Regions from separate parts of the Streptomyces sp. NPDC021093 genome, predicted to be linked through region 1. Evidence: riboswitches for the same ligand, from Rfam matches in the RefSeq annotation. Region 1 holds a riboswitch; each other region holds the start of a gene.
What was found. A riboswitch is a leader RNA that binds a small molecule or an ion and turns the genes downstream of it on or off. The one in region 1 is predicted to bind cyclic di-AMP.
Positions count from the first base shown of each region.

Region 2: linked by a shared signal. The riboswitch ahead of ACH4SP_RS34790 (peptidoglycan DD-metalloendopeptidase family protein) and the one ahead of ACH4SP_RS12535 (M23 family metallopeptidase) in region 1 are both predicted to bind cyclic di-AMP.
Region 3: linked by a shared signal. The riboswitch ahead of ACH4SP_RS30870 (transglycosylase family protein) and the one ahead of ACH4SP_RS12535 (M23 family metallopeptidase) in region 1 are both predicted to bind cyclic di-AMP.

Region 1 covers NZ_JBIRQJ010000004.1:17,984-25,708, reverse strand. The annotation lists gene ACH4SP_RS12570 (DEAD/DEAH box helicase) at 1-984, shown strand, start outside; tRNA gene ACH4SP_RS12565 (tRNA-Lys) at 1,251-1,323, shown strand; gene ACH4SP_RS12560 (hypothetical protein) at 1,723-2,133, shown strand; gene ACH4SP_RS12555 (MarR family winged helix-turn-helix transcriptional regulator) at 2,196-2,726, opposite strand; gene ACH4SP_RS12550 (NAD(P)H-binding protein) at 2,851-3,693, shown strand; tRNA gene ACH4SP_RS12545 (tRNA-Met) at 3,780-3,853, shown strand; gene ACH4SP_RS12540 (PP2C family protein-serine/threonine phosphatase) at 3,955-5,268, shown strand; cyclic di-AMP (ydaO/yuaA leader) riboswitch at 5,584-5,717, shown strand; gene ACH4SP_RS12535 (M23 family metallopeptidase) at 5,999-7,078, shown strand; gene ACH4SP_RS12530 (aldo/keto reductase) at 7,170-7,725, shown strand, end outside.
Region 2 covers NZ_JBIRQJ010000013.1:190,614-198,338, reverse strand. The annotation lists gene dxs (1-deoxy-D-xylulose-5-phosphate synthase) at 1-678, shown strand, start outside; gene ACH4SP_RS34810 (aspartate aminotransferase family protein) at 684-2,114, shown strand; gene ACH4SP_RS34805 (helix-turn-helix domain-containing protein) at 2,247-2,867, shown strand; gene ACH4SP_RS34800 (DUF6126 family protein) at 2,869-3,126, shown strand; gene ACH4SP_RS34795 (tyrosine-protein phosphatase) at 3,151-3,951, opposite strand; cyclic di-AMP (ydaO/yuaA leader) riboswitch at 4,262-4,471, shown strand; gene ACH4SP_RS34790 (peptidoglycan DD-metalloendopeptidase family protein) at 4,476-5,474, shown strand; gene ACH4SP_RS34785 (SGNH/GDSL hydrolase family protein) at 5,681-6,472, shown strand; gene ACH4SP_RS34780 (carbohydrate kinase family protein) at 6,586-7,476, opposite strand.
Region 3 covers NZ_JBIRQJ010000010.1:322,159-329,883, reverse strand. The annotation lists gene eno (phosphopyruvate hydratase) at 1-1,123, opposite strand, end outside; gene ACH4SP_RS30870 (transglycosylase family protein) at 1,511-2,224, opposite strand; cyclic di-AMP (ydaO/yuaA leader) riboswitch at 2,227-2,423, opposite strand; gene ACH4SP_RS30865 (transglycosylase family protein) at 2,699-3,886, opposite strand; gene ACH4SP_RS30860 (cytochrome P450) at 4,004-5,290, opposite strand; gene ACH4SP_RS30855 (hypothetical protein) at 5,300-7,195, opposite strand; gene ACH4SP_RS30850 (nucleoside triphosphate pyrophosphohydrolase) at 7,324-7,725, opposite strand, start outside.

The sequences.
Region 1 (7,725 bases):
GCCCGCTCGCTGACCGAGGTCCAGGCCGACTCCGCGACCAACTCGGCCAAGCAGGCCGAGCGCGAGGCCAAGGACCTGGCCAAGGAGCTGGAGCGCGTCCAGCGCCGGGCGACCGAGCTGCGCGAGGAGGCCGACCGTCTGGTCGCCCGCGCCGCCCGTGAGCGTGGCGAGGACCCGGAGACCGCTCTCGCCGAGGCCGCGGCCGCCGCCGAGGCGGAGGCCGCGGAAGAGGCCCAGGCCGCGGCTGCCGCCGCCGCCAAGGCTGCGGAGGAGCAGCGCCAGCGCCGCGACGACCGCGGCAACTTCGAGCGCCGTGACGACCGCGGTGGCTACCGCGGCAACAACGACCGTGGCGGCGACCGCGGCGGGTTCCGTGGCGGCGACCGTCGTGACGACCGCGGCGGTGACCGTGGCGGCTTCCGCGGTGGCGACCGCAACGACCGTCCGTCCGGTGGCTACCGTGGCGGCGACCGCAACGACCGTCCCGCGTCGGGCGGCTTCCGTCGCGACGACCGTGGCGACCGTCCCACCGGTGGTGGCTTCCGTGGCGGCGACCGTCGTGACGACCGCGGTGGCGACCGTGGCGGCTTCCGCCGCGACGACCGTCCGTCCGGTGGTTTCCGTGGCGGCGAGCGCAGCGGCAGCGACCGTCCGGCGGCCAGTGGCTACCGCGGCAACGACCGTCGTGACGACCGTCCGGCCGGTGGCGGCTTCCGCCGCGACAACGACCGTCCCGCGTCGGGCGGCTTCCGTCGCGACGACCGTGGCGACCGTCCCACCGGTGGCGGCTTCCGCTCCGGCGGCAGCGACCGTCCGTTCAACCGCGACCGTCGTGACGAGCGTCCCTCGGGCGGCTTCCGTGGCGGCGACCGTCCGTCCACCGGCGGCGGCTTCCGTGGCGGCGACCACCGCGGCAGCTCCGGCACCGGCACCGGCTCCTTCGGCCGCCGCGACGACAAGCCGCGCTGGAAGCGCAACGGCTGAGTCGCTCGCAACGGCTGAGTCGCTTGAAACGACTGAGTCGCTTGAGCCGACGGGACACGCTGACGCGCCGGTGCGCTGATGCCGTGACACGTTGAACCCCCGGAAAGGGCCCGCTCGTTACGAGCGGGCCCTTTCTCTTTCCCACCGCTCGGAGGCGGCCACCGTCGGCCGCGGCCGTACGTCTTCGGCCGCCGCCGACAGGCTTTCGGGCGATACCCGATCGGCTGCCGGGGACCGGGCAGCTATGCTCTTGGGAGTCCTGCCGGGGGCCATTAGCTCAATTGGCAGAGCAGCGGACTTTTAATCCGTTGGTTGTCGGTTCGAGTCCGACATGGCCTACAGGACGAAGTGAGGGGCTTACGCCTCTGACCTGCGGGGGAGCGCCTCGACCGAGATTCTTCGGTCGGGGCGCTCCGTCGTTTGGCCATGAGGCGATCGACGGGACCAGCGGCGAGAGAGCGGCGATACGGGCCATGTGCGAACCCCGTCCGCCCCACTGATTCCGTATGGGTGACGAACCGGCCCCGGCCGCACCCCTGCAAGGTCCCTGGAACGCCGTTCCCGTCCCGTTCCCGCCCCGGTCCCGTCCCGCTGTCGCTCCGTAACGTCCCAGCTCAGGTCCGGTCGGGCCACTGTGACGTGATACCGCCGCCCGGCTGATTCGGGCCGCTGTGCACGGTCGGACCCGGACCTAGGTTGGCCGTCACTGTCCTGAACGCGGACCGAAGGGAAGCGACCATGGCCGTCACCGACCTCATCGTCATCGAGAACGCCCCGTACCCGCCCGAGGGCTGGCACGTCATCACGAAGGACCTCAATGCCGGAGCCGGCGGCGAGTACCTGTACTTCGCCTTCGAGCTGGACGGCAAGTACGCCCCCATCACCGACATCATCTTCCTGATCGGCGACCAGGAGGCACCGCCCAACTACCGCAAGGTTCCCGTGGACCTCAACAAGGGGGCCGGCGGCGAGTACATCTACGCGGCCTACACCCGCTCTCCCGACCAGGGGAGCCCGATCCAGTTCCTCGACGTCCTGATCTCCGACGATTCCGGCGTGGAGCCGCCCAAGGGCTGGGCACGCTACGACACCGACCTGAACAAGGGTGCGGGCGGCAAGTACGTCTACCTGATCCACCAGGACGGCTGACCGCCAGGACAGCTGGCCACTAGGACGGCTGGCCACCAGGACGGCCGACCGCACCGCTCGGTTCAGCGCGGGGTGTCCCGGGCCGGGGCCCGGTGACGCAGGGAGTCCTGGGCCTCGACGTACCGGAGTACGAGGCGGGCGAACTGCAGCCGGTCGGACTCGGGCCAGTCCGCGGTGACGTACTCGAAGGCCTGGCGCTGGTGGCGGCGGAAGCGGGCCATCATCGCCCGGCCCTCGTCGCTCAGGAGCAGGACCGTGCGGCGGCCGTCCTGCTGGGAGGCCGCGCGGACCACGTAGCCGGCCGAGATGCAGTCGGACACCATGCGGCTGGCCACGGACGGGTCCACGCTCAGGAACTCGCCGATGGCGCCGACGGTGACCTCGAAGGGGCCGGTGTCCTCCGCCGCTGCCGTCTTCTGCTCCGTCTCCAGAAGGACGTTGAGCACCAGGGTCCTGGCCAGTTCCTTCCGGGAGATCGGCTCCTCGACCTCCAGGAGGGAGGAGCGCCGGAGCTTTCCGAGTGCCGGGCCCGCGGCGTCCAGCAGTTCGTCCGGCGTTCTCGGCTCCCCGGCCTCCGGGTCGTGCTTCGTCATGCCCGCATCGTAGTGCCCGCGGTGCACTGGCTGACCGCTCGCATATATGTGTTGACGTGAAATTGCGTGCGTGTGAGCATGCATGTGTTGTTGATCAGTCAATGCATGTGTGAATGGAGTCCCCGTGTCCTTCCTCGTCACCGGCGCCCGCGGCAAGGTCGGCCGGTCGGTCGTCCGGCAGCTGCACGCCGCCGGGCACACCGTCCGCGCCGCCAGCGCCGAGCCCGCCGGGCTGACCGTCCCGGACGGCGTCGAGGCCGTCGAGCTGGTCCTCGACCGGCCCGAGACCTTCGCCGCCGCGCTGGACGGCGTCCGGCAGGTGTTCCTGTATCCGAACCCGGCGGGCATCGACGACCTGCTCAAGGCGGCCGAGGCGGCCGGTGTGGAGCACGTCGTGCTGCTCTCGTCCTCCGCGGTCCTCGCCCCCGACGCCGCGACCCACCCGATCGCGAGCCACGGCTTCCTGGTCGAGGCCGCGCTCACCGCCTCCCGGCTCACCGCCACCTTGCTGCGCCCCGACGCCTTCGCCAGCAACACCCTCGGCACGGCGGACGCCATCAGGAACGGGCACCCGATCGCCCTGGCCCACCCGGACGCGCACCTCGCGCCCATCCACCCCGAGGACATCGCGGACCTCGCCGTCGAGGCCCTGACCGGTGACTCCCTCACCGGCCGCGCCGTCGTCCTCACCGGCCCCGAGTCGCTCTCCTTCCGCGAGCAGTACGCGACCGTCGCCGAGGAGACCGGCCGGGAGATCGTGATCGACCACGTCACCCGGGCCGAGGCCGAGGCGCAGATGGGCCGGTTCATGCCCGCGCGGCTGGTCGGCGCGCTGCTCGACCTCTGGGCGGCCGCCGAGGCGCACGGCCCCGCCGACATTCACGACACCACCGAGTCCCTGCTCGGCCGGCCGGCCCGTACGTACCGCCAGTGGGTGCGGGAGAACGCGGGGGCGTTCAGGGAATAACGCGGCAGCGGAAAGGCGGAATGGCGGCGTCGGTGCCGCGAGTGGTCAAAGGGGCTGCCCGGATGGCGTAGGGTTGTGTTTACCGACGCGGGGTGGAGCAGCTCGGTAGCTCGCTGGGCTCATAACCCAGAGGTCGCAGGTTCAAATCCTGTCCCCGCTACTGAAGAAGTAGTGCAGTCCGGAGGCCCGGAACTCGAAAGAGTTCCGGGCCTCCGGCGTTTGTCCGCGTATGTACGCAGTCGTGCCAGGACCGTCCCCCACATGGCCGATGCCGATTCGCCGTACGGCGCGGCTCCGGCCAGCCTGGGTGGGGAGCGGTACCGTCCGCACCCGGTGCGGACCTGGGCAGGAGAACTGACGGTGGCGGGGTACGGACGCGGAAGCGACGGGACCGGGACAGGGACAAGAGCCGGGAACGGGACGAGGGCCGGGAACGGGGCAGGGGCGGGGGACGGCGGCGGGAGGAAGACGCGGCGGTTCGTGCGGGCGCTGCCCGCGCTGATGATCACGGGCGGGCTCCTCTTCGACGCGCTGACGCCGGACGACTTCACGGCCTCGCCGCTGTTCGCGGCCGCTCCGCTGGTCGCCGCGCCGTTCTTCTCGCTGGTCAACACCGGGCTGACCGCGTGTGCCGCCGTGCTGGCCGTGGTGGGGCTGCGGATCTCCGACGACGTCCTGATGTCCGTGGTGGGCGTGACCGAGCTGGTGACCGTGCTGACGGTGGCCGTGCTCGCGATCCTGATCAACCGGGTCGTACGGAAGAGCGGCAGGCAGCTCGCGTCGGTGCGGGTCATCGCGGACGCGGCGCAGCGGGCGGTCGTACCGATCCCGCCGGACCGGATCGGCGGTCTTGAGATCGCCGCGCGGTACGAGGCGGCGGAGGCGGACGCGTTCATCGGGGGCGACCTGTTCGCCGTGCAGGACACTCCCTACGGGGTGCGGCTCGTCGTGGGGGACGTACGGGGCAAGGGGCTTGAGGCCGTCGAGGCGGTCGCGGTGGTGGTGGGTGCGTTCCGGGAGGCCGCCGAGACGGAGAGCTGTCTGGAGGGCGTCGCGCAGCGGCTGGAGCGGGCGCTGGCGCGCGAGGGCCGGCGGCGGGACGGCCTTGACGCGCTGGAGGGCTTCACGACGGCGGTGCTCGCCGAGATCCCGCGCGGCGAGGGCGTCGTACGACTGGTGAACCGGGGGCACCCCGAGCCGCTGCTGCTGTACGCGGACGGCGAGCTGGACGTGCTGGAGCCGGAGGAGTTCGCGCTGCCGCTGGGGATGGGGGACCTGGGGGACTGGCCGGACCGGGCGCGGGAGTTCGCGTACCCCGCGGGCTCGACGCTGGTGTTCTACACGGACGGGCTCTCCGAGGCGCGGGACGCGGCCGGGGTCTTCTACGACCCGGCGGTACGGCTGCGGCGCTCGCTCTATCCGGGGCCCGACGCCGTGCTGGACGCGCTGACCAGTGACGTACGGGTGCATACGGGCGGGAAGCAGACCGACGACATGGCGCTGCTCGCGGTGGGGCGGCCGGGGGTGGGCCAGCCGGAGCGGCGCCGGACCGTGGAGATCGTGAAACGGCCGTGAGCGCGGTGGGTGCGGGGAAGGTGCGCGGTGCGGGCGGCGGCGTGCGGCCGGTCGGTCACGGGGTGTGCTCGAAGGGGAGCCCTCCGCATAACAATTGACGATCTATCAGTTGTGGAGGGTTTGCGGGGGCGGAACGCATGTGTTTCGGGAGGCCGCTGTGTCGTCCTGATTCGCGGTCATATGTGCCCGTATGCCTTGGCCGTGAGTGCCTGCGCAGCGTTAACGATCACCCGGAACAGCTTGGAATTCCACTTGTGTGTCTATTAACGTTCGATAACGCAGTGCGGTCGTCCCAGCCGTCGTCAGAGACGGCGCCGTGCGCGTGCGCCGAATTCCGTGAGGAAACCGGGGAACCACCAATTGGGGTGAATCGGGCCGCACCTGGCCCGTAGGAGACCTTCCTGCTCCGAACCCGTCAGCTAACCCGGTAGGCGAGAAGGAAGGAAAGGAGCGCGCCCCCGTGGCGTCCAACAGGCCTGCCCCCGAAACACCGGCCCCCGCTTTCTCGTACCAGGCTTACGGAGTCCCGAACGACACGGAGGGCCCGACAGGCGGCCGGACGGACGGCTGGACGCACGGCCCGGCCAACGGTCAGGGCGACACGCTCGTCGGCCTCGCGCCCCTCGCGCCCGAGATTCCGCAGCAGCACCGGGGCGGCTTCGAGGGATTCGCTGAGTTCGAAGGCCCCTCGGGAAACACCTCCGGCGGTTCCTCCGACGGTCCCTCCCACATCCCCTCCGGCATTCCCTTCGGCGGCCCCGCCGCGTCGGCCGAGGAGTGGAACCCCACCGAGGAGTCCCTCGTTCCGGTGCGCGGCAAGCACCGTGTCGCCAAGCAGCGCGGCTCCCTGGCCCGTAGCTCCACGGTGCTGGGGGTCGGCGTCATCGCCGCCGTCGGCGCCGGTGGGATCGCCACCGCCCAGGAGAAGCCGGCCGTCTCGATATCGCTGCCGGACCAGCTCTCCGACTCCCTCGCCTCGCTCGCCGAATCCCTGCCGGACGCCGAGTCGCTGCCGGGCGTGGGGGCGTTGGTGTCGGGCTCCGACTCCGGTGCGCACTCCGACGCCGACTCCGGTACGGGCGTGGTGGTCGCCGCCGTTCCGGCCGCCGCCTCCGCCGCTCCCGCCGCCGCCGGGCAGCAGCAGGTCGGTGCGGGCGAGAGCCTGCGGGCGCGGATCCTCCACCAGGCCGAGCAGCAGCGCTCCGTCGCCGACGAGGCGGTCCAGGAGGCCGCGCGCCAGCAGGCCGTCAAGGACGCAGCCGCCGAGGCCAAGAAGCAGCGCGACGAGGCCGACGCCAAGGCGGAGAAGGTCGAGCAGGAGAAGCGCGAGGCAGAGGCCAGGGCCAAGGCGAAGGCCAAGGCGGAGGCCGAGGCGAAGGCGGAGGCCGAGCGGCTCGCCAAGCTGGCCGCCAGCTACTCGCTGCCCACCTCCTCGTACACCCTCACCTCCACCTACGGGCAGGCCGGCTCGATGTGGTCCTCCGGGCACCACACCGGTCTCGACTTCGCCGCCCCGACGGGCACGCCGGTCAAGGCCGTGCACGGCGGGACCATAAAGTCCGCGGGCTACTCGGGCTCGTACGGCTACCGCATCGTGCTGGAGCTGAGCGACGGCACGGAGATCTGGTACTGCCACCTCTCGCAGATGAACGTCTCGGCGGGCACCGACGTCTCGACCGGGCAGACCATCGGCAACGTGGGCGCCACCGGCAACGTCACCGGACCGCACCTGCACCTCGAAGTGCACACCCCGGGCGGCGACGGCATCGACCCGGCGGCCTGGCTGCGGGACAAGGGCCTTTCGGTCTGATCCGCGGGCCCCGTCCGGTCCGGTGTGATCCGGCCGGATTTGATGGCCAGTGCATGGAATAGGTCCGGCGGGCCGGGTGGTTGACGTCCTCATGACTTCCCACCTGCGCCCGCTGGGCTCTTCCGGCCTCGATGTCTTCCCGCTCGCCCTCGGCGGCAATGTCTTCGGCTGGACCGCCGACCGCGACCAGTCCTTCGCCGTCCTCGACGCGTACACCGCCGGCGGCGGCAACTTCGTCGACACCGCCGACGTCTACTCCGCCTGGGTCCCGGGCAACGAGGGCGGCGAGTCCGAGCGCGTGCTCGGCGAATGGCTGGCCGCCCGCTCCAACCGGGACGAGGTCGTCCTCGCCACCAAGGTCGGCGCCCACCCCTCGTACAAGGGACTCTCCGCCACCACCATCAAGGCCGCAGCCGAGGAGTCGCTGCGCCGTCTCGGCACGGACTACATCGACCTCTACTACACGCACTACGACGACCCGTCCGTGCCCGTCGAGGAGTTCGTCACCGCGCTCGACCAGCTGGTACGGGACGGCAAGGTGCGGGCAGTGGCCGCCTCCAACATCTCCGCCGACCGGCTGCGGGAGTCGCTGGACTTCGCCGAGCGCGAGGGCCTCGCGAAGTACACCGCGCTCCAGCCGCACTACA
Region 2 (7,725 bases), on a different contig from region 1:
AAGTGCGGTGTGACGTTCGTACTCGACCGGGCCGGCGTGACCGGCGCCGACGGGCCCTCGCACAACGGCATGTGGGACATGTCGATCCTCCAGGTGGTGCCGGGCCTGCGGATCGCCGCACCGCGCGACGCCGTACAGCTGCGGGCGCAGCTGCGGGAGGCGGTCGCGGTCGACGACGCACCGACCGTGGTGCGCTTCCCCAAGGAGTCGGTGGGTCCCGAGTACCCGGCGGTGGACCGGGTCGGCGGCCTCGACGTGCTGCACCGGGACGAGGACCCCGAGGTGCTGCTGGTCTCGGTCGGCGCGTTCGCGGGAGTGTGCCTGCAGACCGTGGAGCTGCTCAAGGAGCGGGGCATCCGGTGCACCGTCGTCGACCCGCGCTGGGTGAAGCCGGTCGACCCGGCCCTCGCACCGCTCGCCGCCCTGCACTCGCTGGTGGCGGTCGTGGAGGACAACTCCCGGGCGGGAGGCGTCGGTTCGGCGGTCGGCCAGGCGCTGCGGGACGCCTCCGTCGACGTACCGCTGCGGACGTTCGGCATTCCGGAGCAGTTCCTCGCGCACGCCAAGCGCGGTGAAGTACTGGCCGACATCGGGCTCACGCCCGTCGAGATCGCGGGGCGCATCGGTGCCGCCCTCACTCCGTACGCATCCGACCGACCGGTGGAGAAGGAGAACTGACAGCAATGACAGAGGACGCGCCCAAGGACCTCGGGGCCGCAGGGAGCTCCGGCCGCAAGGGCTTCGACCTGGCAGGGCTGCTCGCCGCACGCGGCGGGGAGCGGTACGAGCTGCACACGCGGTACCTCAACCACCAACTGCCGCGCATGCTGCACACGATCGGCTTCGACCGGGTCTACGAGCGGGCCGAGGGCGCGTACTTCTGGGACGCCGACGGCAACGACTACCTCGACATGCTGGCCGGCTTCGGGGTGATGGGGCTGGGCCGCCACCACCCCGTCGTGCGCAAGGCCCTGCACGACGTGCTCGACGCGTCGCTCGCGGACCTGACCCGCTTCGACTGCCAGCCGCTGCCGGGACTGCTCGCGGAGAAGCTCCTCGCGCACAGTCCGCACCTGGACCGGGTGTTCTTCGGCAACAGCGGGACCGAAGCGGTCGAGACCGCGCTGAAGTTCGCCCGTTACGCGACCGGGAAGCCGCGGATCCTGTACTGCGCGCACGCCTTCCACGGGCTGACCACCGGCTCGCTCTCGGTCAACGGGGAGAGCGGATTCCGGGACGGCTTCGCCCCCCTGCTGCCCGACACGGCGATCGCCATGGGCGATCTGGCCGCGCTGGAGAGGGAGTTGAAGCGCGGCGACGTCGCGGGCTTCGTCGTGGAGCCGATCCAGGGGAAGGGGGTGCGCGAGACGCCGCCCGGTTTCCTGCGCGCCGCCCAGGAACTGCTGCACCAGCACAAGGCACTGCTGATCGCCGACGAGGTGCAGACAGGCCTCGGGCGGACCGGGGACTTCTACGCGTACCAGCACGAGGACGGCGTCGAGCCGGACCTGCTGTGCGTCGCCAAGTCGCTGTCCGGCGGGTACGTGCCGGTCGGGGCGACCCTCGGCAAGGACTGGATCTTCAAGAAGGTGTACTCGTCGATGGACCGGGTGCTCGTCCACTCGGCCAGCTTCGGGTCCAACGCACAGGCGATGGCCGCCGGGCTCGCGGTGCTGACGGTGATGGAGGACGAGGAGGTCGTCGCGAACGCCCGGCGGACCGGCGAGCTGCTGAAGTCACGGCTGGCCGCGCTGATCGACCGGTACGAGCTGCTGCACGACGTGCGCGGGCGCGGACTCATGATCGGCATCGAGTTCGGCCGTCCGCAGTCGTTCAAGCTGCGCGGCCGCTGGGCCATGCTGCAGGCCGCCCGCAAGGGGCTCTTCGCGCAGATGGTCGTCGTGCCGCTGCTCCAGAAGCACCGGATCCTGACGCAGGTCTCCGGCGACCACCTCGAAGTGATCAAGCTGATCCCGCCGCTGACCGTGGGGGAGAAGGAGGTCGACCGCTTCGTCGAAGCGTTCACCGCGGTGATGGACGACGCACACGGCGGCGGTGGCCTGATGTGGGACTTCGGCAGGACACTGGTGAAGCAGGCGGTCGCCAACCGGTGAGGCGCCCGGCGGCCCGCGGGCCGGCGAGAGGTACCCGGCGGCTCGCGGACCGGTGAGCCGTACGGCCCGAAGGTTTTTGCCTCTGAGGCAAGAAGTTTGCCTCAGAGGCAATCCTTCTGGCTCAATGGATCCATGACGCCACGCCTCGACGAGGCGGTCGAAGGCTCGGGCGAGGGCCCGGGTGACATGCCTCCGGTCGCCCCCCACCTGCGCGAACTCCGCCGCCGCAGCGGTCTCACCCTGGAGGCGGCGGCCCGCCGCGCCTCGCTCTCGCCCGCGCACCTCTCCCGGCTGGAGACCGGCCGGCGCCAGCCCTCGCTGCCGATGCTGCTCGCGCTCGCCCGTATCTACGGTACGACCGTCTCCGAACTGCTCGGCGAGACCACCGGCGACCGGGACGCCGTCCTGCGGGCCGGGGACATGTCCGCGCGCGAGGCCGACGGCTGGACGTACCGGCAGGCGGGCGGCTCCGGGCGGGCCATGCAGGCCCTGCGGGTGCACGTCCCGCACGCGGCCCAGGGCGATCTCGTCCGCGTGCACCCGGGGGAGGAGTGGCTGTACGTCCTCGAAGGGCGGCTGCGGCTCGTCCTCGGAGAGACCGTCCACCTCCTGGACGAGGGCGACAGCGCCCACTTCGACTCGCTCACCCCGCACCGGATCACCTCGGTGACGCCGGCCGGGGCCGAGCTGCTTTTCGTCCACACACTGATGCAGAGCACCGTCGCCGGGCTCTGCCTGCCCCAGGAGTCATGAGATGCCGGATCTCACCGAGTCACAGACTGCTGCGATGGCCGCGATCGCCAGGGCCGCCCAGGAGGCGGCCCACGACGAGAACTCCAGGACCAGTAAGAAGGCCGACTGGAACGACGGCGCGGGGAAGTCCGGCGTGCTCGGCTTCGTCGAGGACAGGGCGCCGCGCGGGCTGGTGCTGCGCGTCTTCCTGTACGTCGCCGTGGGCCACGCCTTCGCGGCCTTCATCTACCTGCTGTTCACGCTCGGCGGTGAGGGCTGAGCGGGTGCTGCGCGGCGGTGCGCGTCACTCGGTGAGCCGCTCGCGCAGTGCCTCGCGCGTCCCCTGCGTGAGCTTGAGGCCCTGCGTCAGATACGTGTCGGTGTCGCCCCAGGTGTCCGCGATGACGGTGAAGGCGGCCTCCAGGTAGCTGGCGCGGGCGTCGAAGAGCGGCGCGAGCAGGCCCATCACCTCGGCGTTCATCGCCTCGGGGGAGTCGCTGCCGCGGCGCACCTTGTAGCGCCGGTGCGGGTCGTTCGACTTCACGTAGTCCGCCACGATCGCCTCGCGCTCGACGCCCACCGCCAGGAGCGTCACCGCGATGGCCAGGCCCGCCCGGTCCTTGCCCGCCGCACAGTGCATCAGTGCGGGCACGCTGTCCTCGGCGAGGGCGTGCAGCACCCGGCTGTGCTCGGCCGTTCGCTCCACGATCATCCGCCGGTACGAGCCCGTCATACGGGCGGCTGCCTTGCCGTCGTCGAGGATCTCGCGCAGCTGGTCGATGTTGCCGTCGCGCACCATCCGCCAGAACTCGGTGCCGTCCGCCGGGTCGCTGAGCGGGATGTTCACGTTCCGCACGCCGGTGAGCGCGACGTCCGGGCCCTCCAGCTTCTGGTCCGCGGCATTGCGGAAGTCGAAGATCGTGTGCAGCGCGAGCGAGTCGAAGAACACCGTGTCCGCCTCGGTGGCGTGCGCCAGGTGACCGCTGCGGAAGAGCCGTCCGTACCGCGTCGACCGGCCGTCCACCGTCGGCAGCCCGCCGACGTCCCGGAAGTTCCGTACACCTGCCAGGTCGGGCTCGGCCGACGGCGATGCCTGCTGCGTCACGAGTGCTCCTCACGCGGTCGTTCGCCGGGGCGAAGCGCACCGGCCGGGCACGGACCGACGATACGACATGACGGGTCAAAATAGGTGCCTAAGGCACCCACCTGGCCCCGGGGCGGGGGCGAGTGAGCAGAATCATAGGGCGGGGCTGCCGGGAACTGCCGGGGCGTCAAAGGCCAGGTCAGGGGCGGGAGATGGCGGAAGTGACGGGTGCGGCGCAGCGGGAGAACCGTGGAGAAGGAGTGCTGAGGGGAAGGAGAAGAAGGGAACGGCTTGTTCGGGAGGTCCGCACTCGCCTAGGTTCACCGTCAATCCGGGTGGACCGCCGAATCCTGCCACCGCCCGGAATCCGCACCCATGACTTCTTCGTGTGGCAGGAGCGGGGGACCCAGGTAGTACGCCGGCACCGGAAGCGCTCCATCCTCCGGTACGGCTAGGGGTGAAGTCGTGCTCTTCAGGGAGCGCGGCCGGGCATCTCCAGCCCGAACCCGACAGCTCACCTCGCAGGCGCCGGAGAGGAATCCGTCATGCCTGCAAAGGGTAAGCACCGCCGCCCCAAGTCCAGTTCGTCGCTCACCCGCGGCTTCGTCGCCGCCGGTACGGGCGGTGCGGCACTGGCGCTCCCGCTGATCGGGGCCACGGGGGCGCACGCCGCCGACAAGGCTGCGGCTCCCGTCGCGCTGCCGCAGAAGGCGCCGCTGCAGCAGGTGCCCCAGCAGCGGACGGCGGAGCGCCCGGCCGCCGCGCCGCAGGCCGACTCCAAGAAGACCGACACCCGTACGTACTCCGTGGTGACCGGCGACAACCTGTCGAAGATCGCCGCGGAGGAGAACGTGCGCGGCGGCTGGCAGAAGCTGTACACGGACAACAAGTCGGTCGTCGGCGACGACCCTTCGATGATCTTCCCCGGTCTGAAGCTCACCCTCGGCGGCAAGGCGCCCGCGGGCTCGGGCAGCGCCGGTGGGGCGAAGGCCACGGCGCCCGCCCCGCAGAAGCAGGCCGACCGCACGGAGCGCACCGAGCGTACGGAACAGCGCGTCGAGCAGCGCACGGAGCAGCGCACCGAGAAGCGTGCGGAGCAGCGCACCCAGAAGCGGGTCGAGCGGCAGCAGAGCTCCGGTTCCGGCTTCTCCGCGCCCGTCCCGTCCGGCGTCTCCACCCCGTACCGCGCCTCCGGCGGCAGCTGGTCCAGCGGCTACCACACCGGTGTCGACTTCCGGGCCTCCTCCGGCACGCCGGTCAAGGCCGTCGGTGCGGGCACCGTCGTCTCCGCCGGCTGGGGCGGCGCGTACGGCAACGAGATCGTCATCAAGCACAACGACGGCCGCTACTCGCAGTACGCCCACCTGTCCGCGCTGAACGTCCGCTCCGGCCAGAGCGTCTCCGGCGGCCAGCAGATCGGCTACTCCGGCTCCACCGGAAACTCCACGGGACCGCACCTGCACTTCGAGATCCGCACCGGCCCGGGATACGGCTCGGACATCGACCCGCTGGGCTACCTCCGCAGCAACGGCGTCCCGGTCTGACCGCACGCCGACGGCGGGCTTCGGCCCTTCCGGCACACGGTTTTTCTCGCCCCCGCACCGGTCCCGGTGCGGGGGCGAGCCCCGTTCTCGCGGCATCACCTGCGTATTCCGGGTTGAATGAATCTTGACCGGTGGTATATCTCACCCTCCGTCAACCCCTCCCTACGGTGGCGTAAGTCACTTGCGGAAGTGAAGGATGTGTCGACGTGGCAGACGATTCGAGATCATTCAGCACAGGCACCATCGGGTCGTACGCGGCGATCGGGGACAGCTTCACCGAAGGGGTCGGAGACCCTGGCCCCGACGGTGCGTTCACCGGGTGGGCCGACCGGCTTGCCGTCCTCCTGGACGACCGGGTACCCGAGCACACCTTCCGATACGCGAACCTCGCCGTACGCGGCAAGCTCCTCGACCAGATCGTGGCCGAGCAGGTCCCGCGGGCCAAGGAGCTCGCCCCCGACCTGGTCAGCTTCTGTGCGGGCGGCAACGACATCATCCGGCCCGGCACCGACCCCGACGACGTCGCCGAGCGCTTCGAGAAGGCCGTCGCCGACCTCACGTCGGCGGTCGGCACGGTCATGATCACCACGGGCTTCGACACCCGGGGCGTCCCCGTACTGCGCCATCTGCGCGGCAAGGTCGCCACGTACTCGGCGCACGTACGGTCCATCGCCGACCGCTACGACTGCCCGGTCCTCGACCTGTGGTCGCTGAAGTCCGTGCAGGACCGGCGGGCCTGGGACTCCGACCGGCTGCACCTCTCGCCCGAGGGGCACACCCGGGTCGCGCTGCGGGCCGGTCAGGTGCTCGGCCTGGACATCCCGGCCGACCCCGACCAGCCGTGGCCGCCGATGGCGCCGCGCGGCAGGCTCGAAGCGCGCCGCGACAACATCGACTGGGCCCGCGAGCACCTGGTGCCGTGGATCGGCCGACGGCTGCGCGGCGAGAGCTCCGGGGACCACGTCGAGGCCAAGCGGCCCGACCTGCTGCCTCTCTGACGGAGAGTCGGGCCCGGCCCTCCGGGGGGGGAAGGCCGGGCCGCGGGGGCCCGGGGCGCTTCCCTGACGGAGGGTCAGGCCTGCGGCCGCGCGGGTTCGGCGAGCACGGAGGGTCAGGCCTGCGGCCCCGCGGGTTCGGCGAGCAGCGCGTCCGGGCCGATCAGGGACGTGTTGCCGGGGACGGTGCAGGCGTACGCCCCGGCCAGCGCGCCGAGCCGGGCGCACTCCTCCAGGCTCCGGCCTGCCAGGCGCCCGTACAGGAACCCGGAGACATACGCGTCGCCCGCACCGTTGGAGTCCACCACCGGAGCGGGCGGGACGGTCGCCGGGACCGGACGCGGAGTGCTGCCGCCGTCGCGGGTCAGCAGGTACGAGCCGCCCGCGCCCGCCGTCGCGATGACCGCCCCGGCCCGGCCCTCGCGCAGGATCTCCCGCATCAGGTCGCCGATCCGCTCGCCCGCACCCGCCGCGCTGAGGAACACCAGGTCGGCGCGGAGCGCGAAGGCACGGTGGTGCTCGTCGGCCCCGTCCCAGTCGTGCAGGTCGGTGGAGAACGGGACGCCGGTCGCCACGAGGTCGTCCAGGAGATGGCGGGCGAAGCCCATGATGGAGACGTGCACATGCCGGGCACGACGCACGTGCGGCAGACAGAAGTCGGCCGGCATCCGCAGGTCATCGGGGTCACGGGCGTCGTAGAACGACATCCGACGGCCCGTCGCATCCACCAGATTGACGGCGCGACGGGTGCCCGCTGGCGAGATCAGCGGCTCGAAGTCCACGCCGCCCTTGGCCAGCCGCTCCCGGACCTGGCCGCCGATCCAGTCGTCGCCGATGACGTCCAGGAACTTCACGCCGAGCCCCAGCGCCTGGCAGCCCAGCGCCACGTTGCCGCCCGTGTGCCCCGGCCACTCGCTGATGGGGGAGACCCCGACCGAGTCCGCGAGGGGCACCGGCAGCGCGTCCACCCGCACCACCGTGTCGACCCCGCTGCCGCCGAGCACCAGGACGTCGTACGCGTGCTGCCCGGCAGTGCTCTCCCCGTCCGGACCGTCCTGCTGCTGCCCCTGTTGCGTCCGCTGCGACACCGCGTACCCCTTCCCGTGCCCCGATTCACGCCGACGCGCCTCAGTATGGCGGGCGGCGGCCGGGTCGAACGGGGGTGCGGACCGCATGCGAGTGCGCGCGGGTGGCGGGAGGTGAATTTCGGAGCGCTCCAGAGTGGCGTGGCCTGCCGGGGCCCGGGCGGTGCTGGG
Region 3 (7,725 bases), on a different contig from region 1:
TGGTGACGTCCTCGGTCTCGCCGGAACGGTGCGACATCATGCACTTGAAGCCGTTGCGCTGGGCCAGCTCGACGGCGTCCAGCGTCTCGGTGAGCGAGCCGATCTGGTTAACCTTGACGAGCAGGGCGTTCGCGGAGCCCTCCTCGATGCCGCGGGCCAGACGCTCCGGGTTGGTGACGAAGAGGTCGTCGCCGACGATCTGGACCTTGGAGCCCAGACGGTCGGTGAGGGTCTTCCAGCCGGCCCAGTCGTCCTCGTACAGCGGGTCCTCGATGGAGACCATCGGGTACGCGGAGACGAGCTCCTCGTAGTACTCGGTCATCTCGGCGGCCGAGCGGGACTTGCCCTCGAACTCGTACTTGCCGTCCTTGTAGAACTCGGAGGCGGCGACGTCGAGCGCGAGCGCGATCTGCTCGCCGGGGATGTAACCGGCCTGCGTGATGGCCTCGACGATGAGGTCGAGGGCGGCGCGGTTGGACTCCAGGTTCGGGGCGAAGCCGCCCTCGTCGCCGAGGCCGGTGGACAGGCCCTTGGTCTTCAGCACCTTCTTGAGGGTGTGGTAGACCTCGGCGCCCCAGCGAAGGGCCTCGGAGAAGGACTCCGCGCCGATCGGGGCGATCATGAACTCCTGGATGTCGACGTTGGAGTCGGCGTGCGACCCACCGTTGAGGATGTTCATCATCGGGACGGGCAGCAGGTGCGCGTTCGGACCGCCGAGGTAGCGGAACAGCGGCAGGTCGCTGGCCTCGGAGGCGGCGTGCGCGACGGCGAGGGAGACGCCCAGGATGGCGTTGGCGCCGAGGGAGCCCTTGTTCTCGGTGGCGTCGAGGTCGAACATCGCCTGGTCGATCAGGCGCTGCTCGGTCGCGTCGTAGCCGACGAGCTCCGGGCCGATCTGCTCGATGACGGCGAGAACGGCCTTCTCGACACCCTTGCCGAGGTAGCGGTTCGGGTCACCGTCGCGAAGCTCGATGGCTTCGAAGGCACCGGTGGAGGCGCCGGACGGAACAGCAGCACGGCCGGTGCTGCCGTCGTCGAGGCCGACCTCGACCTCGACCGTGGGGTTGCCTCGGGAGTCCAGGATTTCCCGGGCTACGACGACGTCGATGGACGGCACGAGCATCTCCTTATGGGATGTGACGCTGAGGGGTGCGCCCGCTGACGGGGCGCGGCGCAGGGTCGCTTTCGGCCTTGCGACATGAGCCTAACCGGATCGCAGGCATCAGCCAGCCGATGGACCGCCCGCTGGGACGAAAAGATGCCCGAATGCCTGTAATACAGGACGAAGGACCTGAAGGCCGTCGCCGTGTGTTACGGACCTGTTCACCCAGCGTGCGTACGGGCTCTGCCCATACGAGGGGACGTGGACGCAGAAGGGCCCCGGCCCGGGCGCGTACAGGGGGAAGTCGCGCCCGGCCGGGGTCCAGGTGTGCGGAGCGGACGGGGGTGGGCCGTCCGCTCCACTGCGCGGGGACCGGGCGGGGGTGGGCCGCCGGGGTCTCCGCGGGGGTCAGCTCAGGTGGAGCTGCTGACCCGGGTAGATGAGGTCGGCGTCGACGACGACTCCCTCATTCAGGTCGAGGATGTGCTGCCAGCCGCCCTTGACGTGCTTCGCCTCGGCGATCTTCGCGAGGGTGTCGCCGGACTTGACCTCGTACTCGCCGTCACCCTTCTGGATCGGGGCGGACGGCTTGGCTGCCGTCTTGGGGGCCTCGGACTTCGGGGCCGCGGACTTCGGGGCCTGGCGGGCCTCGGAGCGGGAGGCGGTCGGGGCCTCGGAGCGGTGCTGCTTCTTCGGGGCGGACTTCTGCGTGCCCGAGCCGGTGCTGACGCCCGGGTCGACACCGTCGTTGCTGAGGTTGCCGGCGCCCGCGCAGGCCCAGGCGCCGGGGCCCTGGATCTTGAGGAGCTGCTCGGCGACGGCTATCTGCTGGCCCTTGGTGGCCTGGTCGGCGCGCGGCGCGTACTTGGTGCCGCCGGCGGCCGCCCACGAGGAGTTCGTGAACTGCAGGCCGCCGTAGTAGCCGTTGCCCGTGTTGATGGACCAGTTGCCGCCGGACTCGCACTGGGCGACGGCGTCCCAGGTGTCGACGGAGGCGGCGGAGGCCGAGGAGGCCCCCATCAGCGGAGCGGCGACCGCGACACCGGTGACACCCGCGAGGGTGGCGACACGGGTGGCCTTGGACGGACGGCGGTGCTTGCCCTTGCCAGTGAACAGCGACATGGATATCCCCTCACCGACGCCTTCGAGGTGAGCTGTCGGGTTCGGGCTGTGAGTTCGCCCGGCCTCCGGTCGGGACCGCGGATCTCTCCCGCGTTCCGTCTCGGCGGCTTCACCCCAAGCCGTTCCTCGTCCGTCTCTCAACGTCCGGGCCCGGCACTTACCTTGGGTCCCCCGCTCCTGCCTACGGCGCTTTCGCGACGACTGCTGCCGAGGCCCGCCGGCAGGATTCGGCGTGCGGGCTCCGGTGCCCACCGGTGGCGAGCGAGGACGACCGTAATCACAGGAGTCCCCGATGTTCAAAGAGGCCCATCGGGGACATTCAGCCCCTACTTGCCCTCCCTGCACGGTTGTTTACGCAGGTCAGAGGGGGCACGGCGGGACCTTCCAGCAGGGACACGCCAGTTGGGGCAGAGAGACTCATGTCTCACTTGCGCAGAACCGGACATAAGGTCCCGAACTACCTGTGTTCTGGGCCTACTTTTCGCTCAATTCGAGGCTCTGGCCAGGCTTGATGAGGTCCGGATCGTCGCCCAGGGCCTTGCGGTTCGCCTCGTAGAGCGCGGGCCAGCCGCCGGGCACGTGCGCCTCGTCGGCGATGTGCCAGAGGTTGTCGCCGGGGCGCACGGTGTAGTCGCCGGGACCGGGTGCGCCGTCCGCACCCTTGTCGCCGTCACGGGAGGCGTGGCGGCCCTCATCGCGTCCGTCGGTCCCGTCCGGGGTGGACGAATTGTCCGGTACGGGAAGGGAGTTCTCCGGCGCGGGCTCGCCGCGGTGCTTGCCCTGGCCTCCGTCCGCGGGGTCGGTGGCGCCCGGGGTGGCGGGCGTACCGGGAGTGGCGGGCGTGCCGGGCGTGACCGACGCGTCCGGGGACTCGATGCCCGGGGTCTGCGTGCCCGGGGTCTGCGTGCCGGGGGCCTGCGTACCGGGCGTCGTGCCGCCGGGGAAGGGCAGTTCGGTGCCCGGGGTGGTCGGGCCGGTGCTGGGCTCGATGCTGGAGCCGGGGGTCGGCTCGGCGGGATGGCCGCTGCCCGGGATGGCGGGGGTGGTCGGAGTGACGGGGGTGGCCGGGGTGGTCGGCGCCTTCGCACCCGGATCCGTACCCGCGTCCTTACCCGCACCCGTGCCCGCGTCCGCACCCGTGCCCGGGGTGTCCTGGTGGGCGCTCTCGCCGGGGGTGTCCGGCTTCACGGAGCCCGCCGGGGGCTTGGGCGGTGCACCGGTGTCCGTGCCGGGATCGGCGGCGTCGACCCCGCCGGACGCGGAACCGGAACCGGAATCAGCACCGCCGCCCGGGGCGAGCCCGGAGACGCCGGCGCAGCTCGGCCAGCCCTGCGGGCCCTCGGCGGCGAACACCTTCTCGGCGACCTTGATCTGCTGCGAGCGGCTGGCGAGGTCGGGCCGCGGGGCGTACGCACCGCCGCCGTACTGGTCCCACTTCTCCTGCGAGAACTGGAGCCCGCCGTAGTAGCCGTTGCCGAGGTCGGCACTCCACATGCCGCCGCTCTCGCACTCGGCGACGCGGTCCCAGGTGTTCGACTCGACCGCGCTGGCGCTGGTCGCGCCCAGGAGCGGAATCGCGAGTGCGGATCCGGTCACCCCGGCCGCGACGATGAGAGCGGGTGCCTGACGCGGGCGGCGGTGTTTACCGTTCCCGGAGCGCATGCGGTTGCCTTTCAGCTGACGGTGACCCGGCTTCTGGCCGTAACTGCTGGGTCGTCCGTGAACGTAGCCGCAGTCGAACACCCGTCACAAGTCGATGCAGTGGAGATCACGCGAAGGTCACATTGCTGACGCGCCGTCAGCTTCGGGTGCCCTTACGGGTTCCCCGAACTCGACCGGGAGGGTGCGCAGTCCGCGCATGATGAGGCCGCCACGCCACCGCAAATCGGCAGGATCTTCCGCGAGTTGCAGGTCAGGGAGACGGGTCAGCAGGGTCGCGAGGGCCGTCTGCGCTTCGAGCCTGGCGAGCGGGGCGCCGAGGCAGTAGTGGATGCCGTGGCCGTAGCCGAGGTGCTGGTTGTCCCGACGGCTGAGATCCAAGGTGTCCGGATCCTGGAACCTTTCGGGGTCCCGGTCGGCGGCGGCAAGCACGACGAGCACGGGGTCGCCCGCGGAGATCTCCTCGCCGCCGATGCTCAGGTCCTCGGTCGCGTACCGCCAGGTGGCGAGCTCCACCGGGCCGTCGTAGCGCAGGAGTTCCTCGACGCCGGTGGCGAGGAGTCCGGTGTCGCCCTCGGCGAGGGCGGCTTGGAGGCGCTCGCGCTGCTCCGGGTTGCGGAGCAGCGCGTACGTCCCGTTGCCGATCAGGTTGATGGTCGTCTCAAAACCGGCAAACAGGATGATGAAGGCCATGGCGGCGGCCTCGTTCTCCGTCAGGTGCTCTCCGTGGTCGCTGGCCCGGATGAGGTTGGAGATGAGGTCGTCGCCGAGGTCCTCGCGCTTGCGGTGGATCAGCTCGACGAGGTACGCCCGGATCTTCTTCACCGAGCGCGCCACTCCCCCGCGCGGCCCGCCCCCGTGCCGGATCATCATCCCCGCCCAGTCGCGGAAGTCGTCCTGGTCCTCGCGGGGTACGCCCAGCAGGTCGCAGATCGCGTAGATGGGGAGCGGGAAGGCGAACTCGTGGATGAGGTCGGCGGACCCGTTGGGCTCGAACGCGTCGATGAGCCGGTCGGTCAGCTCCTGCACGCGGGGGGCGAACTCGGCGACCGTGCGCGGGGTGAATGCCTTGGAGACGAGCCGTCGCAGCCGGGTGTGGTCCGGCGGGTCGATGTTCAGCAGATGCGTCATCAGGTCGGCACTGCGCTCGCCGGGGATGCCGGTCTTGCCCTTGGCGTGCGCGGAGCCGGTGTGGTTCGCCGGATTCTTGCTGAGCCGCTGGTCGGCGAGGGCCTGCCGGGCATCCACGTACCGCGTCACCAGCCAGGCCTCGACGCCGCTGGGCAGCTTGGTGCGGTGCACGGGCGCGTGCTCGCGCAGCCAGGCGTAGGCGGGGTACGGGTCGGTGGCGAACTCCCAGGTGAAGAGGGTGGGGGCGGGAGATTCGGCGGCGGGGGGATTGGTCACGCTTTGACGTTAACCCGGGGCGGACCCGGGGGTGTTTTCGCGGGGTCTCGACGGAGGCTCGGAGAGAGAACCGCCGGGCAGGTACCAGGCCTGGGGCGAGTAGTCGACCGGGGGCGAGTAGTCGATACGGAACGGGGCCGGCTCGGCGGGCGGGCCGTCCGTCCCTGCGCCGACGGTCGCCTCCGGCGGGTCCAGCAGACTCCGGAGCGCCGTCGCCTCGGGGGCACCCGCGACACCCAGCCAGTGTCTGGCCCGGTCGAGGAGGAAACGGCCGAGGACGGCGGCGGAGGGGTGGTGTCCGCCCCTGGCGGCGGCCTCCAGGTATTTGACCGCTTCGGCCTCGCTGCCGTCCAACTCGCTGAGCAGTTGCCCCAGTTCGGCTGCCGCGGCCACGCTTCCGGCGTCGGCGGCACGGCGGTACCAGGTGAGGGCCTCGGTGAATTTGGGAGCCAACCGGCCGAGCCGGACCATGGCGGCCAGGTCTCCGGATTCCGCCCGCGGGCGCAGTACGTCGCAGTAGGACCGCTCCAGGTCGTCGCTGTCGATGTCCTCCTCGTCCTGCGTCTCGCGCAGGATTCTTTCCCGCACCTCGTCGGTGACCGGCCACTCCCCCGCCACCAGCGCCCCGTGCGCCCGCCAGAACCCCGGCCCCCTGGCCGGGGCGAGCAGGCTGAAACCCGGGATGCCGAAGTGCTCCGCGGTCGCCCAGGCGAAGGCTTCCTCGTACGACTCCTTCGCCACGCCGTCGGCCTCTGCGGCGTACCCCTCGCACAGCCGCCTCAACAGGCTCTCCGGCACCGGTGTTCTCACCCCGCATCCCGCCAGCTCGACGGCGGCCCGCACCAGCAGGTGTCCGCGCGGGTGGGCGGTGCGGGTGCCGGGGCGGTGCCACTCGTCGCGCAGCAGGTGGCCGAAGGCGAAGTGGGCGGCGACGTGGGCACGGTCGCCGTGCTCGTAGATCTCGGCCACGCAGCCGTCCTGGACGAACGGCAGGAGGCGGGCGAACTCCCGGTCGCTCCACTCGCGTTCGAGTTCCACGGTGTGTGCGGCCGCCAGGACGCGTTCGGTGCGGCGGGCGTAATGGGCGTCGGGGTCCATGGTGGCGAGGACCACGACACCGAGGGCGGTGAGGCGTCCCAGCAGGCTGTGCGTGAGGCCTCCGGCGCCGAGGTGGTCCGTGATGTCGTCGAGCCACAGGACGTACTTGCCGCGCTCGTTCTTCAGGTCCGCCGGAAGCGTGCGGAGGTCGGTGCCGGGCTCGGGGGCGTACAGCCGGTGCCCGTCCATCTGTGTCACCGCGTTCCAGGCGGTGTGCGAGGTGCCGGCGAGGGGCTTGGCGAGGATGAGGACCAGGCCGGTGTGGGCCAGCCACTCGGCGAGTTCGCGGTCACGGTCCCGTTCCGCGTAGGGCGGTGCGTCGCGGAGGTGGACGCGCCGGGTGGGCCGCACACCGAACTCGATCGGGCCCACCTCCCGTACGGGCCGCCAGTCGTGGGCGGTGGGCGGGGCGTGGTGGACGGTCTGGACGCCGATGACCTGGCCGTTGATGGTGTTGCCCGTGAGGTCGACGTTGTCGCCTGCTACGTGGCGGTTCTGGTGGAAGGAGCCGACGTGGCCGACCTGGATCACAGGGCCGTCGACGGTGGCGTCGGAGAGGGTGTTGGTGATGCGGTCGATGGTGGTGCGGCCGTTGTCGGGTTTATGGGTGAGGTCCCCCTCGGGCCACCCCGGAATGCCGGAGTCGAGTGCGACCTTGGCCAGGACTTCCCATACTTCGGCGATCCCCCCGCTGTCGTCCGCTTCGAGGCACGCCAGCCAGCGGCGCCACATCCTCAGCGTGATGCTCCGGCCGTCGCTTGCGACGAAGTGGTCCGAGGCACGATCGCCATACCTGGGCGTGACCACGGCATCCAGTGCACGGCGGACGTGTTCCCACCGGTCGGTGAGTCCGGCTCGTGCCAGCAAGCCCGCAAGTTCGTCCAACTCCGTTGCCACGCACGCCCCCACACCTCTAGAACGGCCCTACCGCAACACTACTGAGCCCCCGCCTTCTCCGCCGCGACGATCGCGTCCCGGTACGCACGCGATGCCGCTCGCAGTGCGGTCTCCGGATCCACGCCCGCCGCTTCGGCGCGGGCCGCGAGGGCCAGGAGTTCGTAGCCGATTCCGCCGTCGCCCGCCGGCGGTGCCACGTCGAGGCCGCCGGACCGCACCCGCGACGCCAGTTTCGCCGCGAGGGCCAGGGCGGGCTGGGTGAGGGGGATGCCCTCCGTCACCGAGTCGCGCTGCTTCTCGATGGCCTTGGTGCGCAGCCAGTGGGCCTTCACGTCGGCCGGGGTCTCGGCGGTCTCGTCGCCGAAGACGTGCGGGTGGCGGTGGATGAGCTTGTCGATGAGCGTGGCCGCGACGTCGTCGATGGAGAAGGGGCCGTCGCC